One region of the Paenibacillus sp. BR1-192 genome, then DNA from elsewhere that is predicted to be linked to it. Evidence: riboswitches for the same ligand, from Rfam matches in the RefSeq annotation. Region 1 holds a riboswitch; the other holds the start of a gene.

What was found. A riboswitch is a leader RNA that binds a small molecule or an ion and turns the genes downstream of it on or off. The one in region 1 is predicted to bind FMN.
Region 2: it holds a riboswitch for FMN, as region 1 does, so the genes downstream of both, ribD (bifunctional diaminohydroxyphosphoribosylaminopyrimidine deaminase/5-amino-6-(5-phosphoribosylamino)uracil reductase RibD) here and P0X86_RS07140 (DMT family transporter) in region 1, are expected to answer to the same signal.

What each region holds. Positions count from the first base shown of each region.
Region 1 covers NZ_CP120718.1:1,682,246-1,692,114, forward strand. The annotation lists gene P0X86_RS07130 (choice-of-anchor I family protein) at 188-1,981, shown strand; gene P0X86_RS07135 (5'-nucleotidase C-terminal domain-containing protein) at 2,137-5,289, shown strand; FMN riboswitch at 5,920-6,086, shown strand; gene P0X86_RS07140 (DMT family transporter) at 6,220-7,200, shown strand; gene P0X86_RS07145 (RNA polymerase sigma factor) at 7,414-7,956, shown strand; gene P0X86_RS07150 (hypothetical protein) at 8,018-9,019, shown strand; gene P0X86_RS07155 (type 2 periplasmic-binding domain-containing protein) at 9,368-9,869, shown strand, end outside.
Region 2 covers NZ_CP120718.1:2,660,216-2,670,084, reverse strand. The annotation lists gene P0X86_RS11795 (bifunctional 3,4-dihydroxy-2-butanone-4-phosphate synthase/GTP cyclohydrolase II) at 1-994, opposite strand, end outside; partial or broken gene ribE (riboflavin synthase) at 1,045-1,714, opposite strand; gene ribD (bifunctional diaminohydroxyphosphoribosylaminopyrimidine deaminase/5-amino-6-(5-phosphoribosylamino)uracil reductase RibD) at 1,738-2,838, opposite strand; FMN riboswitch at 3,106-3,289, opposite strand; gene P0X86_RS11780 (acyl-CoA thioesterase) at 3,490-3,891, shown strand; gene P0X86_RS11775 (peptidylprolyl isomerase) at 3,967-4,398, opposite strand; gene lysA (diaminopimelate decarboxylase) at 4,603-5,934, opposite strand; gene P0X86_RS11765 (spore germination protein) at 6,053-7,687, opposite strand; gene P0X86_RS11760 (stage V sporulation protein AB) at 7,711-8,139, opposite strand; gene P0X86_RS11755 (stage V sporulation protein AA) at 8,136-8,780, opposite strand; gene sigF (RNA polymerase sporulation sigma factor SigF) at 9,075-9,830, opposite strand; gene spoIIAB (anti-sigma F factor) at 9,842-9,869, opposite strand, start outside.

The sequences.
Region 1 (9,869 bases):
TATGGAAGAAAAGAATAAGCAAGCCGCCAGCTCGAATGCAGCTGCTGCTCTGGGAAGCCCGACTTGGAGGTCGAGGCTTTTTTTGTTGCATGGAGCCATTTTACATAAACCGCGACTGATATTGAGCATCCGTTAACACTTCCTCCTTACACTTGAATGTAAATAAGGTAGAAGAGGGGATATGGAGTTGAAGCATAAAAGCATGAAAGTAGTTTCGCTGTTGATGGCAGCGGAAATCACGATGGCCTCTCTGTTTTCGGGGGGCAGCGTGTATGCTGGCGAGGGGCAGGAATTGCTCCAGACCGCCAGCATGGAGACGACATCACAAGATGCAGCTATTGCTGCCGTGGATTTGGGCATGACCGATATGATCTTTCCGGATGCATATGCGGAAGAGCCGTATGCGGTCACCGTAGATGTGTATGGCGGACAAGCGCCTTATACGTTCTCGGCGACAGGTTTACCGGCAGGCTTGACCCTTGCATCCGATACGGGAGCCATTTCAGGTACGCCTGCGGCTGGACAAGAGGGCGAGCATACGGTTGAGGTAACGGTGCAGGATAGTGCAGCCTTACCTGCTACGGTCCAATCGGTTGTGAAATTGCAAATATTGGGCAAGCGTCCATCACCTGTGGCCGACAAGCTGGCCATGAAGATGATCGGACATTATTCCGTAGGTACTTCCAACAAGGATGGCGGCGTTGCGGAGATTGTAAAATACAACAAAGATAACGGGAAGCTCTATTTGGTTAACGGATCGACCCAGCCGGCCAGTCTCGAAATCGTGTCTCTAGTCGCCGATGGCAGCTTGGTTAAGGACAAGCAGATCCATGTAGAAGATTTGGCGAACACGGGCGGTTTCCTGTATGGAGACTTGACCAGCGTGGATATCAACACTAAGACGAAGCAGGTCGTGGCTGCCGTTCAGGAGCAGGATCATACGAAAACCGGCAAGGTCCTGGTGCTCGATTATGACGGCGGCTTAATCAGATCCTATGAAACCGGCGTTCAGCCGGATATGGTCAAGTACACGTCCGATGGCCGTTATATCCTGACGGCGGATGAAGGCGAGCCCCGCACGGAGACCGCACCGGATCCGGAAGGAAGCATCACGATTATCGATACTTTGGCTGGCGAAGTAAGCCATTTGAAGTTCGATGACCCGTCGATCATTGACGATCGGGTGCATATTCGCGGGAATGTGGAAGCGGACGGCCAAATTCGCAGCACCGGAACGAAAAACGATGCCGTCCATGATCTGGAGCCCGAATACATCGCATTGTCGGAGGACGAGCTGACAGCGTACGTGGCCCTGCAGGAAAACAATGCGATAGCCGTGGTCGATATCGCCTCGAAGCAGGTTCAATCGGTCCGGGGGCTCGGATATAAGGATTTGAGCCAGCCAGAGAATCAACTGGATCTGCTCAAGGATGGACAAATCAAGTTTGAGAATGTTCCTTTTTACGGCATGTATATGCCGGACGGAATTGCGACCTACAGCGTGAACGGGCAGCAGTATATCCTGTCCGCGAACGAAGGGGACGCTACCGGCTGGGATGACCGAAGCAATGAAAGCGACATCGGCAAAATGAAATCCAATCTGGATCCATCGTCGCCGGCAGCCCAATTCCTGGCTGGCAAAGGGACAACCTATGACAAGGTTGAAGTTGCGAGCGATATGGGCAATGAAGGGCTGTATCTGTACGGGGGGCGTTCCTTCTCCATCTGGAATGCGGCGGATTTGTCCCAGGCATACGACAGCGGCAGTGATTTTGAGAAGATTACGGCGGAGCGCTTGCCGAATCATTTCAATGCAAGCAATGACAAAACCGATCTGGACAGCCGCAGCGCCAAGAAAGGCCCGGAGCCGGAATATGTTGCCGTGGGCAAGGTCGGACAGAAGACGCTGGCTTTTGTCGGACTGGAGCGCATTGGCGGCGTCATGACCTATGACGCCGCCAATGCGCTCCGGCGTTCCTGAACTACTTCAACTCGCGGGATTTCAACGGAGGCATCCAATCGGATTCCGGACCGGAGGGACTGGACTTTATTCCGGCTTCGGACAGCCAAACAGGACGCCCGCTGCTGCTGGTTGCGAATGAAGTTAGCGGAACGGTGGTGCTGCTGGAGCTTCAGGTGACCAAAATTACGGTGGATAAGCCATCGCTCACGTTGAAAACGGGCGGGTCCCCGGAACCGTTGCAAGCAAGCGTTGAGCCCGTTCAGGGCGGATCGGCCGAGCTGGCTTGGCGTTCCTCCGACGAAACGGTAGCCGTCGTGGACCAAAACGGCCTGGTTACGCCGTTATCCGCAGGTGAAGCCGTGATCACCGTCCTGAGCAAGGATGGCTACGGTTCGGCGGAAGTATCGGTTAACGTAACGGACGGTTCGCCGGAAGGAGAACCGTGGAAGTTAACGGTGATGCATACCAACGATACCCATGCGCATCTGGCGGAAGTGGCCAGACGGGCTACGCTGGTTCAGGAGATCCGCAGCGAAGGCGGAAACAGCCTGCTGCTGGATGCTGGGGACGTCTTTTCCGGCGATCTGTATTTCACCAAATGGTTTGGGCTGGCTGATCTGGCCTTCATGAACTATATGGGGTATGACGCGATGACGTTCGGTAACCATGAATTCGATCAAGGCACCAAGACGCTTGCGGATTTCGTGAGCAAGGCGCATTTCCCGCTCGTCAGCGCGAACGTGGATCTTAGCCGCGACGCTAACATTTCACATTTGATTAACAAGCCGGCGGTTATCGATACCGATCAGCCCAAGACAACGGCAAATAGCGGGGTATACCCATACGTGACACTGCTGGTTGACGGCCAGAAGGTCGGGGTGTTCGGCTTAACGACCGAAGATACCGCGGAAACCTCCAGCCCGGGTAAAGACGTGGTCTTTCGTGACGCGGTGACCTCGGCTCAGGCTACCGTTGAGGCGATGGAGAAGGAGGGGCTGGACAAGATCATCGCCCTGTCCCACCTGGGGTACGCCAAAGATCTGACGCTGGCCGAAGCCGTCGAAGGCATCGACCTCATCGTCGGAGGTCATACCCATACGACGCTAAACGCGCCGGAAGTGGTGACGGACAGTCAGCATCATACCCCTACCGTCATCGTCCAAGCGAATGAGTGGGGCAAGTTCCTCGGCCGGGTAGATCTGCAGTTTGATAAAAACGGCGTTGTTCTCGTGGGAGACGGCGAACTTGGCGGGAAGCTGATCCCGGTAGACAACACGGTCCAGGAAGACACGCAAGCGAAGGATATGCTGGCTCCTTACAAAGCGGAATTGGAAGAACTGATGAAGCAGGTTATCGGCATTGCCGGAGTCGAGCTTGACGGCAAACGCGAGAATGTCCGCTCCAAGGAGACGAACCTGGGCAATCTGATAGCCGACGGCATGCTGGCTAAAGCCAAAGAGCTGAAAAACGCCGATATTGCCCTCACGAATGGCGGAGGCATCCGCGCCGCGATTGATGAAGGCGATATAACGATGGGCGAGCTGCGTACGGTGATGCCTTTCGGAAATACGCTGTTTGTTATGGACGTCACCGGACAGCAGCTGAAAGACGGGCTGGAAAACGGAATAAGCGGTGCCAAACTGGCGGATCTGCCAGGGAAGTTCCCGCAAATCGCCGGGATGAAATTCAAGTGGGATCCTAGCGCTCCGGCAGGAGATAAAGTGTTCGACGTACAGATCATGAAAGACGGCAGCTACAAACCTCTGGTATTGACCGAAACGTACCGGATGGCAACGAACAGCTTTGTAGCCAAGGGCGGAGATGGATATAAATCCTTTGCCGATGCGATTGCCGAAGGGAAATACAACGAGGATTTGGGTTACCCGGATTATGAAATTTTCATGGAGTATGTGAACAAGCTGGGCGGTAAGGTATCGCCGAAGGTCGAGGGCCGAATTACGGAGCAGAAGAAGCCGGCGAATCCTGGCGGCGGCTCTTCTCCCGGATCAGGATCAGGCGGTTCGGGAGGCGGCACGGTAACGCAGCCTACAACGCAGCCTACTCCTCCTGCTACTGGCGGAAATGCATCCGAGCCAAACGTGATGACAGGCAATAGTTTGAATATCAGCGCTGCTTCAGGCGGAACGATGGACCGCATTACGGTAAAGGAAGAGGTGTGGAAAAAGGCCGTAAGCGGCTTGTCCGCGAACGGGCAGCAGGAATTGATTATTCGGGCTCCTGAATTGAACCGTGCCGCGGAGCTGTCCCTTCCCGCAGCAGGCCTGAAGCAGGCCATGGAACGGAATCCGAAGGCAACCCTGGTGCTGGAGACCGCACTTGGAGCCTTCCGTCTTCCGATAACGGCTCTGCCTCTGGATGAGGCTCTGGAGACGGCACAAGGGTCCGGCAACATCCAGGTGCAGATGTCGGTGGCTCCCGCAGCAGGCAAGGTAGCGGACGCTATGACAAGCAAGGCCACTTCCATGGGCGCCTCGTTGGCAGCCAATGGAGGACTGCGGTTCGGCGCAGCGGTTGGAGCGCCTGGCGCAGAGCAGGAACTGAAGGATTTCGGGAAGCGCGTCATCAGCCGTATCATGCCGCTGCCGGCAGGGATGAATCCGGATTCGCTTGCTGCCGTCATTTATGACGAAGCGGCGGGGACTTTCCGGTTTGTACCGGCCGTAAGGACGACATGGAACGGTAAAGCGGCGATCGAAGTCAAGCATGCCGGAAACGGCGTTTATGCGCTGCTGCAATACAAGAAGACGTTTGCGGATCTTGACGGCCACTGGGCGCAATCGGAAATCGAATCCATGGCTTCCAAGCTGCTCGTGAACGGAGTCAACGCGGACTCCTATGCACCGGGCAAGGCGATCACGCGAGCTGAATTTACGGCCATGCTCGTCCGTGCGATGGGTCTCAGCCCGGTCATCGAGAGCGGTGCATTCAAGGATGTTCAGGATCATTCCGCGTATGCCGGCGAGATTGGCGCAGCCTCGCGCTACGGCTTGATCGAGGGCTGCAACGGCGGTGCCTTCTCGCCGAATGCCAGCATGACCCGAGCGGAAATGGCTGTAATGATCACCCGGGCCATGGAGGCGGTGAATCCGGCAGACCTATCCAACCAGGGTGCGAATGCCGTTGCCGGATTCAAGGATCAGGCATCCATTCCGGTTTGGGCGGCTGCCCATGTGGCCAGTCTTACTAAGCAAGGCATCGTACAGGGTGACAACCAAGGCAATTTCGGAGCACTCGATTCGGTCACACGTGCGCAAGCAGCACTCGTACTGAAGCGTACTTTGACAGCGTTGAAGTTTATGAACTGATCGAAGCAGGATAGCATTTCATGATTAGACCGTCCTTAAGGTGGATTGAAACCTTGAGGGCGGTCTTTTTTGCATACTCAGGCAGATGGCAACCGGTTAAAGCGAAGCGATCAGGCATCCGATACATTTATTAAGGGATGGATATAACGACCTGATAACGATCTGATAAGGATCTGATAAGGATGGAGTTCATGCGCATTGAATCTGAATATACATATTGGAAGCAAAGTATTGCTGAGTGAGACGAAGGAATCGGAGGAAGCAGTTGCGGAGAGTGTTCTCGGCTGGTATCTAAGCCTTATGGGAACGGAATGAGCCTTAATACCGAGGAAGCGCTGGAGCTGCTGAATCTTCAGCAGGAGCGGCCGCTGTTCAAGTCAGAAGGTATTCGAGATAACCATGAAGATGGTAAAAAATCATGCTGGTAACAAATTGATACTTGCTGTATAATTCTCAGTAAGTATTGGATGAACGTGAGATTTTTCATTGTATTCAAGTCTAATTTCGTTTATTTTGAAAATAGATGTATTTACATGAAAGGATTCATGTTATAATTTCAATATAACAACTAAAGTTTATAGGAATTATCGGTTAATTAGTGATTAAGGCATTACAAAATAAAACATGAATATGGATCTTCGGGGTAAGGTGAAATTCCTGACCGGCGGTGATGGTTCGTTCCTTCGCGAACGAACCCAAGCCCGCGACTCTCTGCGTTCTGTATCCAACATGAATGCAGCGACTGACTTGGTGCAATTCCAAGGCCGACGGTAAAGTCCGGATGGGAGAAGATCAAAGATGAGTTTGCCGTGAATGCGAATATTCCATTCGGCGCAGGCTTATTTGATCAGCCCCCGTATACGTCGGCCATGCCGATGACGGGGGCTTTCTGCTAGTAAGACCTCCGTATTCAAGACAGGAGAGGGCAAGATGAGTAATATGAATACCGGGATCAAGGTGAAACCTTATGGTTCCGACACACAGGCAAGTCGACGTTTTAAAGGAGGGTTCTGGCTCGTTGTTTTGGGGGCCGCCCTGTGGGGCGTTGACCCGTTATTTCGGGTCATTCTGCTCAAGAATCTGACTTCGGCTCAGATCGTTTTGCTCGAACATATCATTATTTCCTTGATTGCGATTCCTGTATTGTGGAAGAACCGGGAGGAACTTAAGAGCCTGGGCTGGAATCATGTCGGCGCACTGCTGTTTATATCCTGGGGCGGTTCGGCATTGGCTACCGTATTGTTCACGATGGGGCTGTCGAGCGGCAATCTGAATGCCGTCCTGCTGCTGCAGAAGCTGCAGCCGCTGTTTGCCATCATTCTGGCCAGCCTGCTTCTGAAAGAGAAGCTTCCGCGCCATTTCGGGATCCTGCTTATCATCGCTTTGGCAGGCACGTATTTACTCACCTTCGGCTTAACCCTGCCGATCGGCCATTGGAACGAGTTTGTTCAAGTCGGCAGCCTCCTGTCCTTAGGCGCAGCAGCCTTATGGGGCGGCTCAACGGTCATGGGACGCTTGATGGTAGGCAAACTGAAGTATGAGACGGTAACCTCGCTTCGTTTCGTGCTCGCGCTGCCGCTCCTGACCGTCATTACTTGGAGCGAAGGGGCAGCTTGGAATATGCCGGCATGGGGCACAGGCGCCTTTGCCTTGGTATCGCTGAACCTGATCGGGCAGGCACTGCTGCCGGGTCTGCTGAGCTTGCTGGTGTACTATAAAGGGCTGACCACGACCAAAGCCTCTGTCGCAACGCTGGCTGAATTGAGTTTTCCCATGGTGGGCGTGCTCATCAACTGGATTGTATTCCAGCAAATCGTGACAGGGCCTCAGCTCCTAGGATTCCTGCTGATTTGGATCGTGCTGTTCATCATATCGAGACAGCAATCCGAGGCTTCTCCGCAATTGCAATAAAATCATACGTTTGTAGAAAAAGCCGATCCGATGGGGTCGGCTTTTTTTGCCGTTACTCCAAGCAAAGCTACTCCAATCCGTTTGCATGGCGAAACGATTATTTTTTCAAAAGATGTGTAGGGTTTCCGGAATTAAAGGTGTCTTATATAGTAGCACGGGATTTGTGGCTTGGTTCTACCAACAGAGATGATTATATAAGAGGGGGAGGATCCCATGGAGGATCAGACATTGCTGGATGGGCTAGCGAGGAAAGATCCGCGATGTTTTGAAACATTGGTTGACCGCTATTCACGCTACATAGCCGCGGTGGTTGCTAAGGTGGCAGGAGGGCGGTTTAATTCCTTCGATGTGGAGGAGATCACCGGGGACGTGATGGTCAAGCTGTGGACAGACGGGACAAAAATCATGCTGCGCGGAGATAGTCTCAAGCCTTATCTGGCGATAGCCGCGCGTAATCATACCTTGAATGCATTGCGAAAGAGGCAGCGGGTCATTGAATCCGAATTGGAAGATGACGCCGTTTCTTGTCCCTCTGCGGAGGCACTGGCTATTCTGCGGCAGGAGAAGGAAACGATAAGCGGCATGGTACAGGGGATGGGCGAACCGGATCGCGAAATATTCATCCGCAGGTACTTTTATTTAGAGAAAGTCCGCGATATTGCAAGCCGGCTGAATATGCAGGAGAAGGCCGTCACCGCCCGGATCCGCCGGGCAAGGGACAAACTGCGCATACATTATGAAACCGAGAATCCGTAGGATTTCTATAAAGACCGTGTCTATAGGAGTGAAGCTTCAAATCGATTGCGAAAGGGGATGGATGCAAGTGAAGCGGCGAATTGTAGATATCATGGCCAATATCGACAATCAGGAGCTGGACAATCTCCTCCTTACGGAGGAAGAAGAACGCGAGTTAACGCAGCAGATCAGTATGGAACGGATCAAGAGCCGAGCGATGAAGCGTATTCAAGAGGAGGAAACGATGGTGTTTAAAAACAGGAAAGTGAAAAAATATAAAGCCAGTATCGTTATCGCTGCCGCGATGATTATGATACTTAGCACGACCGCTTTTGCGAGCCAATACATGGATAGCTTGAAGCAGTTCTTCGGTCAATCCGCGTCCATTGCGGAAGACGAACGGTCACCTATACAAGGGACGGATACAGCATCCGGGGTAACCATGAATGTTGAAGAAGGGGTTTATGTCGGCAACAGCGGTTATTTGGTGGTCAGTTTCATGAAAGAGGACGGCATGCCATTCCCCGAGGGTGCTTCGATCCCCCTACTTGAACTGAAAACGGAGCAGAGTGTGAATTATATGGTGGGGCAGCAGCTTCTTGACGACAACAAAAAGCTTGTCGGCGTGTTTGAGATGGATGCGATGAATGACCTCGAGGGACTGAAGGCACGGATCACAGCCGATCGAATCATGTCAGCGGACAACGCCCAAGCCGTTGAAGGCCCTTGGAATGTGCAATTCACCATTTCTCCGGGCAAGCAAAGAGAACAGAGTTTGAATCTGGCAATTGATGAGGGTAAGGAAGCACTGTCTCTCCACACCATTAGTGTTTCATCCATCGGTGTAGCCATCGAAGGCAAGCGTACCGACGGTGAGCTGGATAAACTGCCGGACTATACGCCGGAGGTTAAGGTCATCGCCGCGGACGGATCGGAATTGAAGCTTCACGCCAGCTCGACAAGCACCACGAAGAGCGGATTTCAGTGGCTGTATAATCTGGACAGCAAGAATAACCTCGTATTTCTGGGGGATATGGACATCAAAAGCGTCAGCATTGACGGCAACGTGACGGAGCTGAAATAAATATAAAGCCGGCATGGGGAAACCATAAAGGGGCAGAAGCGAAGGCTTCTGCCCCTTATCCATGATGAATACCTCGGGCAGCAATGGAACCCGAAAACCGTGAAGCAGCAGGCCATAGCCTGAATGCTCACGGTTTTTTTGCAGCTTGGGATCCGAATTTTATACATGAGAAAAAAATGTATTGAAATTGAAGAAAACGTCCATTACAATGAAACCAATTGCCATACTAGTTATACTAGTATACAAAATTACGACTCTCTACATAAGTGAAAGCAGCAGCGGAATCTATTGAATCTAACGCTCCAAATGAGGGAGTCTATTCTTTAAGTCAAATATGTAAGCGCTTAATTGCACAAGCTGGTGGACGAAGGACTGCTGGACAAAGAGAGCTTTACCCAGGATGACGATCAGGCCGTGCAAAAATTCGTGACCGGCAAATCCTTCATCATCAACGGCAACTCCCAGACCGTGGTCCAGCACCGCACCGATATGGACAAAACGCTGGGCGAAGGCAAGTATGCCATCAGCAAAATCACGGTTCCCGGCGGCACGACCGAGCTGCTGCAATCCATGTTTAGCGAGGAAGAGCAGCAGTTCCAGAAGAGCATGAGCGAAACAAAAACGGTTGTGAAGCCGGAACCGCCGATTCCATACTCGGTAGAAGAGCGCGAGCGAGTGACGCTTTTGAGCACGCCGCTGAAGGACTACACGGATCAGAACACGCTGAAGTTCATTCTGGGCGACCGCGATCTCGCCGAGTACGACAAGTTCGTGCAAGAGCTGGATAGCCAGGGCGTGGGGCAATACCTGGAGATTGCGAATAAAACGTATAAAAAATATAAAGAGCAAC
Region 2 (9,869 bases), 980 kb from region 1:
CCGCCGCAAAGCCTAGCTTCAGGTTCGCATCCACGGTGTCGAGCCCTTCTTCCTGCAGCTTATAGGCTTTCAGCTTGTTGATCAAGCCGATGCCCCGTCCCTCCTGGCGCATATAGAGAAGCACGCCTCTGCCTGCTTCATCGATCTGGCGGAGGGCCGCCTCGAATTGCGGACCGCAGTCGCAGCGATGGGAGTGGAACACATCCCCTGTCAGGCACTCGGAATGCACGCGGACGAGAACCGGCTCGCTCGGGTCGATCTCCCCTTTTACCAATGCGACATGCTCTTTGTTGTCCACGTCATTGGTATAGGCTACGGCCTGAAACACGCCGTAGTCGGTGGGCATCCGCACGGCCACCTCGCGCTGTACGAGCTTTTCTTTTTCGTTGCGGTAATGGATCAGATCCTTGATGCTGATCAGCTTCAGATCATGCTTTTTCGCGATCTCCACCAGGTCTGGAAGCCTTGCCATCGTGCCGTCTTCCTTGATCACCTCGCAGATGACGCCTGCCGGATAGGAGCCGCTCAGGCGGGCTAGATCGACAGCAGCCTCCGTATGTCCTGCCCGGCGAAGAACGCCGCCGTCTTTGGCAATCAGCGGAAACATATGGCCCGGTCTTCGAAAATCGGCGGCCGATGCATTTGGATCCAAGATGCCGCTGACGGTTATGGAACGTTCATAGGCGGATATGCCCGTCGTGGTGTCCTTATGGTCAATGGAGACCGTAAAGGCCGTTCCATGATAGTCCGTGTTTTGCGTCACCATCGGTTTGAGATCGAGTTCCTGAGCCCTAGTCTGCGTCATTGGCAAACAGACCAGCCCGCGGCCTTCGGTGATCATGAAATTGATGACCTCGGGGGTAGCTTTATCCGCTAATGCGATAAAATCGCCTTCATTCTCGCGGTCCTCGTCGTCAACAACGATGACGACCTTGCCTTCCTTCAAATCTGATAACGCCTCTTCGATCGTATGAAATGAAAAGCGCTCATCCATCCCTATTCCTCCTTCTTCTCATGGAGATATCTCTATATGCAAGAAACGGCTTAGGCAAAGCCATGCTCTGCCAGGTAATCCCTGCTGATCCCCGATTTCGTGCCGCTTCTGCTTCCTGCGCCTTCCGAACCGTAATGCAGCAGGTGATCTACATATTTCCCCAAAATGTCGCATTCGATATTAATCGTGTCGCCCGCTTTTTTATAAGCGAGCACCGTCTCCGCCAGCGTATGGGGAATGATGGACACCGTAAAGGAGGAATCCGTCGTTTTGACAACGGTCAAGCTGATTCCATCCAGCGTGACCGAGCCTTTCGGAATGATATATTTGAATACGTCCCCATTCGCGGGCGAAATCTCGTATACCACTGCGTTCTGATCGGACTTTACGCTCCGAATGACGCCGATGCCATCCACGTGTCCCTGAACGATATGGCCTCCGAATCTCCCCTCCGGCTGCCATCGCCCGTTCCAAATTAACCTTCCCGCCCGGCTGCAGCTCCTTGAGATTCGTGTTTCTATAGGTTTCCGGCATAACGTCAACCGTAAATACGCCCTTGTCGATCGCTGTAGCCGTCAAGCAGACGCCATTTACGGATACGCTGTCGCCCAGCTTCAGATCGTCCATAATCCGGTTAGCGGAAATGCTCAGCAGCATGGCCTCCCCTTGGCGCCCGATACGCCGCATCTCGCCGATCTCCTCGACCAATCCAGTAAACACAGGCTTCCCTCCTTTCTCGCTCCTTATTTCCAGACCGGAATGCCGGTGACGTAGATATTGTCGCCCAGTCTTTCGGTCTCAAGTCCTGTCAGCGAAATCGCTTGGTTCATCTGTTCATAACCGCTGAACATGTAATTTCCCGGCGCATCATACCCGCCGATGATTTTGGGGGCGATAAACTGGATGAGCCGGTCCACCAGCTTCTGCTCCAGCATCGAGCCATTAAGCGTACCGCCGCCTTCCAGCAATATCGAGGCGACCCCCTTTTGTCCCAGTTGCAGCAGCGCTCCCTTTAGATCCACCCGCGGTCCAGGTCCGCAGGGGATGACCTGAGCACCAAGCTCTTCCAACTCGGACCGCTTCGTAACATCCGCCTGCTCCGTCGTCAAGATCCAGGTGGGCGCCAATCCGTCTGACACGACATGGCTGTCGAGCGGTATCCTCAGGCTCGAATCCACGATGATCCTGACCGGGTGGAGCCCCTCAACGCCAAGCCGGGTCGTCAGGCTCGGGTTATCCGCGATAACCGTAGACACGCCGACCATGATGCCTTGATGGCGATGGCGCAGCGTATGCACAAGCTCCCGGGATTTTTCATTGGAGATCCACTTGCTGTCCCCGGTTTTCGATGCGATCTTGCCGTCCAGCGTGCTCGCCGTCTTTAACGTCACGAAGGGCCGGCCCGTCGTAATGAATTTAATAAAAGCTTCGTTCAGGCGAAGAGCGCGATCTTTAAGGATACCCGTTTCAACCTCGATTCCCGCTGCGCGCAGCATCTGAATCCCTCTGCCCGCCACGAGGGGATTCGGGTCCTCGCAGGCCACAACCACCCGCCGAACGCCCTCGGCGATAAGCCTCTCGCTGCAAGGCGGCGTAGCGCCGTAGTGACTGCAGGGCTCCAATGTCACGTACACGGTACTGCCTGCCGCTTTCGGCCCGGCCATATTCAGGGCATGAACCTCGGCATGCGGCGTTCCGCGTTCCAAATGCGTGCCCACCCCGGCGAGAGCGCCGTCCTTAACGACGACGCAGCCGACTACCGGGTTGATCCCGGTTTGGCCCTGCGCACGTTCAGCCAGATCCAGCGCAAGTGACATATAGAATTCATCGTTGACGATATCCATGCTAAACATGCCCCTTTCCCAACGTTCATACAAAAAAGCCCGGCCAAAGATTCCGAAGAATCCTTAACAGGGCTTGATGGAAGTTAATCATTGACACGATAAATAACCGTCATGAATGCAGATTTCGAGTATAACAAGCGACCCAAATCCGTAACAGGCGACACCAAAAAAACGCCGTCACAGCTTTGAATCGCATGTGAAAACCTGCACATAACGCATGTCACGCTGTGCGCAAAGACACAATAACATGTGCTGCTTATGTGTCTCTCACTCCTTCTCCCATCCAGACTATACTGTCGGTCCCGGATTTGCACCAGGTCCACCGCATACGATGTGTAACGTCACATTCATATCCGGGTCACGGACTAAGACGCAGCACTCTGCTTCGATAAGCTCAATAACTGCGTTCATCACCGCCGGTAGGGAATTTCACCCTGCCCCGAAGGATTAAACCTATGAAATTGTTTGATCTTATGAAGAATCTTATCACCCCCTTTTGAAAATTGCAAGAAAAATCAACTAACTTTTTTAAAGCACATAACTTTAATGCTGTCATTAGCATGGACTTTTGAAGGAGAATGCTTCCCGAAGGGAGAACAGTTAAGTAGGGTAGCAAGGAGATAAGTAGCAGTTGAAAAGGAGCGAGCCACGATGAAAACTTCGCTGGACATTATCGTCCGTCCCACGGAGATCGACGTCAACGGACATGTAAACAATGCAAAATACCTCGAATACCTGGAGTGGGGTCGGGAGGAATGGTACGAAGCGGGAGATCTGCGGTATGATGTGCTGAAACGGCTCGGGGTCCAGACCGTCACCGTCAATATTAATATCAATTACCGCAAGGAGTGCGGCCAAGGCGAACGGCTGACCGTCGTGACGGAACCCGAATCCATGGGCCGCACGAGTTACGTCATGGCCCAGCGGATATACAACGAACAGCATGAGCTTTGCGCGGATGCCATCGTTACCAGCGTGGCGATGGATGTAACCTCACGTAAAAGCCGGCCCGTCCCCGAAGAACTCCGCCGATTGTTCCCAGCCCCTGCGTAATCCGCCCTTTGCCGCGGCCATAAAAAACAGGCTCACCTCTGAGGGTGAGCCTGTTTTTGCATGAAGCTGAATGTATTATGCTTCGTACACTTCTACTTTTTCCATTTTGTCGCGGCCTTTGAATGCATCCACATACTCCATGCCTTCAACGACTTTGCCAAATACGGTATGTTGTCCGTCCAAATGAGGCTGCGGCTCGTAGCACACGTAGAACTGACTTCCGCCGGTGTTCCGGCCGGCATGCGCCATGGCCAAGCTTCCGCGCTCGTGCTTGTTAGGATTGATCTCGCAATTAATGGTATAACCCGGTCCGCCGGTCCCCGTTCCCTGCGGACATCCGCCTTGAGCGACGAATCCAGGAATTACGCGGTGAAATACCAGACCGTTATAGAAGCCGGAGTTGGCCAATTTCTCAAAATTAGCTACCGTGTTCGGTGCATCGTTCTCGAACAGGTCGAGCACAACCTCTTTGCCGTTTTCCAAGGTGATCTTCGCTTTTTTTGCCATATGTGTGTATCTCCTTCCGTTATCTCAAACGCTTTTATCGATTTTTTTACAATGCAAGTTATAGTTTACTATGAATTGAGCTTCGAAGCAAAACGAACTTGTCCCCGTCCTCGCGATGATATCCAACGGAAGGCAGGACGAAGAGCCCTGACCGCAGCCGAAGGCTATGGCGGGCTCTTCCTATCCAGAGACATTGGCGTCTTATCAACTCGTAACGGTTTCTTTTGTTACACCCGCCGGCACGACATCGTTGCTGATGATATCGGCAAGCGATTCGCGGCGAACGACCAGGTTGCTTTGCCCATCCTTCACGAATACGACCGCAGGCTTGCGGATCCGGTTGTAGTTGCTGGCCATGGAATAGTTGTATGCGCCCGTGCAGGACACCGCCAGCAGATCGCCCGTTTCAACCTTCGGAAGCTCCAGGTCCCAAATCAGCATGTCTCCGCTCTCGCAGCACTTGCCGGCAATGGATACCGTTTCTTCCGGCTCTTCTTTAGCCCGGTTTGCAAGCAGCGCTTCGTATTTCGACTCGTAGAGCGCCGGACGCGGATTGTCCGTCATGCCGCCGTCGACGGCAACATATTTGCGCACTCCGGGAATATCCTTGCTGGTTCCCACCGTGTAGAGCGTGGTACCTGCGTCACCGACGATGCTCCGACCCGGTTCCACCCAAATTTCAGGAAGCTCGGAACCAAGGCCCGCAAAATGGTTCTTTACCGCATCCGTAATCGCTTTTACATATTGGGATACTTGAAGCGGCGTATCTCCATCCACGTAGCGGATACCGAATCCGCCGCCCAGGTTCACGACCTTGAACACGACGCCCAGGTCTTCTTTTACGGAAGCTGCAAATTCAGCTACGCGCTGAACAGCCATCTGGAAGCCTTCCACCTCAAAAATCTGGGAACCGATGTGGGAATGAATGCCCATGAGATGAATATTCGCCTGTGCTTCCGCAAGCTGCACCGCTTCGTACGCAGAGCCGTTGCCGATATCAAAGCCGAACTTGGAATCGGTTTGTCCTGTCGAGATATATTCATGCGTATGCGCCTCGACGCCCGGTGTCACGCGAAGCAAAATGTTGACCTTGCGGTTCTTCTCGGCAGCGATGGCCTGCAGCATATGCAGTTCGATCACGTTATCGACAACGAAACAGCCGATTTCGGCATCCAGCGCCATCTCGATCTCTTCCGGCGTCTTATTATTTCCGTGGAAATGAATCCGATCCGCCGGGAATCCGGCCTGAAGCGCCGTGTACAGCTCTCCGTCGGAAACAACGTCGAGCGACATGCCTTCCTCGTCGGCCAATCGGCACATGGCCATAACGCAGAACGCCTTGCTTGCATACGCGACTTGGAACTTCAAACCGGAAGCCTTAAAGGCCTCGATGTATTCCCGGCAGCGGTTGCGAACCGACTGCTCGTCTACGATATATAGTGGTGTTCCATATTGAGCTTTCAAATCGGATGTGTCACACCCGCCGATTTCCAAATGCCCCTGATCGTTAATCTTGCTTGTACCGTGTAAAAACATGCTTACAATTCCTCCGATCCATTGTTTCAAAAATAGGGTAATCGAATAATTGTTCACAGTATAGCAGACAACGGAAGGTAATCAAAATGGATTTTTCAACACAACATTTGTGTTATTGTTAGTGCTCGCCCCTCGGATTCATTTCCGGGCCCATTTTCGTGTTGTCACGCGTTTTGTTGAGAGCCGGGCGTCTTCTTGACAGAAGCAGCGGTTTGCGGAATAAAATTTCGCCCATCGCTTTTGCACTAAATGGTATAAACGGCCATAAATAAGACGAGTTATAGGAACGGTGGGTCGTCAGAAGCAGAATTAGAAGCGTCGTCCCGATGACAAAACCCTTCACCCCGAACAAGGCTGTGACAAGCAGCAGGACCAGCCTGACCATCCGGTTCGCCAGCCCCAGCTCATAGCTTGGAGTCGCAAACATCCCTATGGAGGCAACCGCCATATACAAGACAACCTCGTTGACAAACAATCCGGTTTTAACGGCAATATCGCCGATCAAAATCGCAGCGATCAAGCCCATTGCCGATGCGAGCGGCGTCGGTGTATGAACCGCGGCCAAACGGAGCAAATCCACGCCGAATTCCACGATCAGAAACTGCAGAATAATGGGGATTTTCGCATTCTCCTGCGGACCGATGATATCGAGTCCCGGCGGCTTCAATTCAGGATGTACAACCAGCAGCATCCACAAAGGGAGCAGGAACATGGAAGCAAAAATGCCTATAAATCGTATCCAGCGAAGATAGGTCCCCATAAACGGGGTCTGGCGATTCTCTTCCGCATGCTGACAGAGATCCAGGAAGGTGGTCGGCATGATCATCACACTCGGCGAAGTATCCACCATAATGACGATCCGACCTTCCAGCAGATGGGAAGAGACCACGTCCGGACGCTCCGAATAACGGACCAGCGGATAGGGGTGCCAGCCCTTGTTTACAATCGCTTCCTCCAGCTGCTTGTCGCCAAGAGGGAGCCCCTCCAAATCGATTTCCTGGATTTTCTTCCGGATGGCTTCTACCTGGGTACGGTCGGCTACGTCATCGATGAAGACCAAACTGACGTCCGTTCTCGTACGCCTTCCCACCTTGATGATCTCCACATGCAGTCCCGGATCACGAACCCGTCTCCGCACGAGGTTAACGTTCGTCACCAGCGTCTCCGTAAACCCGTCCCTGGCGCCTCGAACAACGCGTTCGACAGCCGGCTCTTCGAGTCCCCGTACGGGATATTTCCGGGTGTCCAGGATGATGGCGGAATGCGCATCCTCGATGAACAGCGCGCATAGGCCTGACAGAACCTCGTCAATCACCTTGCTGAGCCTGGTGTCCCGCTCCACCTGTACATGGGGAATATAGCGGTTCATGATTTCGGAAAGCGCGTGGTTGTTAACGTCGTCTGGCGTCAGGTACGTCAATCTTGTCAAAATTTCCGTCACCACGACATCGTTGGTGAACCCGTTTAGAAAGAGAAGCCCCGCATTTCTGCCGGCAAAGTTCATCTCGCGGAATACCACGTCAAACGAAACACCAAGGCCGATCACTTCCTTAAGCGTTTCTTTCAGTACGCTCAGCTTCGCGGGAACATCGTCCGTTTGCTGCCAATAAATAACGGATTCCTTGGTGCTGTCGGAGGTTTCCGCCTCCCTCTTCTCCTTCAGCGCTTCTTCCTCCAGCGCTTTGATCTCCGATGGAGGAATGATCGGAATCCCGGCCTCCAGTTCGCCGCCATGCGTTGTTTTCTCGTCCATAACCTACCTCCTAGCCATAACTGTCACTTGCTGTAAACAAACCAGTCGAACAGGGAACCCGCTACCTTGCCTGCCACCATGGCCATCAGAAGACCAAACAGATACCCCTTCAGCCGGAGCCGCTTGGCCAGAATCGGCAAGACATTCAATACTTCCGTCAGTGCGGCTGCCAGCATGCCGATAAATATTCCGCACATCAGTCCGATTATGGTACTCACGACCGGTCCCAAAGGAACGGACCATCTCCAGAAATCGGCCACCGTGCCAATGAAGGATCCCGTTATCAATGCTCCTTCGTACCAATGCACCCGGCTGTAAGTCGCCGTCAACTGGGACAATCTCGGTATGATGTCCAGCACGATGATGAGCGCAATCACGCCGCCGCCGACGGCGATGCCTCCGGCAACGCCGAGAACACAGGTAAATACCCCTTGCAGAATGGACAACATCATGGTTTTTCCCCCGTCGTATCGGCACTGGCGTTCATTTTCCGGTATTCCTCGGCAACCACGAACTGATCCAGATTTTCCTGATAGAGGTACATTTCCACCTCCAGCGGGGTCGGTTCTTCATTCCATTTTTTCTTGAACAAATGATTGAAGAACACCGTCATGCCGAATCCGAGCCCCAGAGAGTAAGCGATCTGGAACAAATAGGGATGCTCATCTCGTTTTCCCGTCACCATTTCGACAATCCGGATCTGGACCTCAAGCATGTTGACGTCTGCATGAAAGTTCATGATGGTGAGCGCAGAACCGAAAAACAAGAGCAGCCAAATAAGCGGGAACCAAAGTCGGGATCGTTTGCTGTCCGGGCCGACAAGCTCCACCAGGGTATGATGGTTACCCATCGGTTCAATATGGGCGCCCGGAATCAACCCTTGTATCTTCGGAATGATTTGAATCAGATCCATGACAAGACGGTTGCCGTCGATATCCTTCGGCTGAGTCAACGGCAGGGCTCTGAGCCGTTTCTCCCATTCGGGCTCACAGACTATGAAGGCGACATCACCTAGTTTGACGGTCTGGTCTCTCGGCAGCCGTATTCGGCTCCGCAGCTGCAGAAACACCGTCGGAGTGGGATTAACCTTCATCCGAAACACTCCTTTACTGCTAAATTACCGTTAGTATGGGAAATTGCCATCGTTTCTACTCGGATTTACCATACTTTCTTTAATCGCCGGACCGGCCAGGGCCGTTATACACAAAAACAAGCTAATCAACCATCGACATCTCACTTAGAAGACAGGCCCTCTTTAGGGAAAGTTCGTCAAGTGAGATAAAGGTGGAAGACGCTGAAGTGGCTAAGTCTTATTTCCGCAAGAAAGCGCCGTCCCAGAAGGACGGCGCTTTCTTTGTGCAGGCTTTAGGATACGGTATAGATCCCGCTACTGCGCGATCTCGTTTCGAATGCTCTGCAATATTTTTTTCTCGAGCCGCGATACCTGCACCTGGGATATACCCAGCCGGGTGGCAACTTCCGACTGCGTCTGATCCCGGTAGTACCTTAGATATACAATGAGCCGCTCCCGTTCGGTCAAGCCCCCTATCGCTTCGTTCAAGGCCAGCTTGTCAAACCATCGTTCCTGCGAATCATCGGCAATCTGATCCATTAGCGTGATGGGATCCCCGTCATTTTCAAATACGGTCTCATGAATCGAGGTTGGCGGTTTGTTCGCCTCCTGGGCAAACACCACTTCCTCGGGCGTTACCCCCAGCTCTTCGGCAACCTCTTTCACCGTGGGAAGACGATCGAGCTGCTTGGACAGCTCGTCCCGCTTCTTCCTGACTTTGTTGGCCATCTCCTTAAGCGAACGGCTGACCTTCAGAGTCCCGTCGTCCCTTAAGAAACGCTGAATTTCACCGATAATCATCGGTACGGCATAGGTAGAGAACTTTACGTCATAACTGAGATCGAACTTGTCCACGGATTTGAGGAGACCGATACAGCCGATCTGAAACAGATCATCCGGCTCATACCCCCGGTTCATAAACCGTTGAACGACAGACCAGACAAGACGAATATTACAGTTGACGAGCGTGTCCCGGGCGACATTATCCCCGCTTTGGCTAAGTGCAATGAGTCGTTTGACCTCCGCGTCGTCCAAATAAGTCTGCGAAGTTTTCTTCACATCGGCATCCATTTGTCCAACCCCTAATTATATAAAGCTTTCTTAGATTCG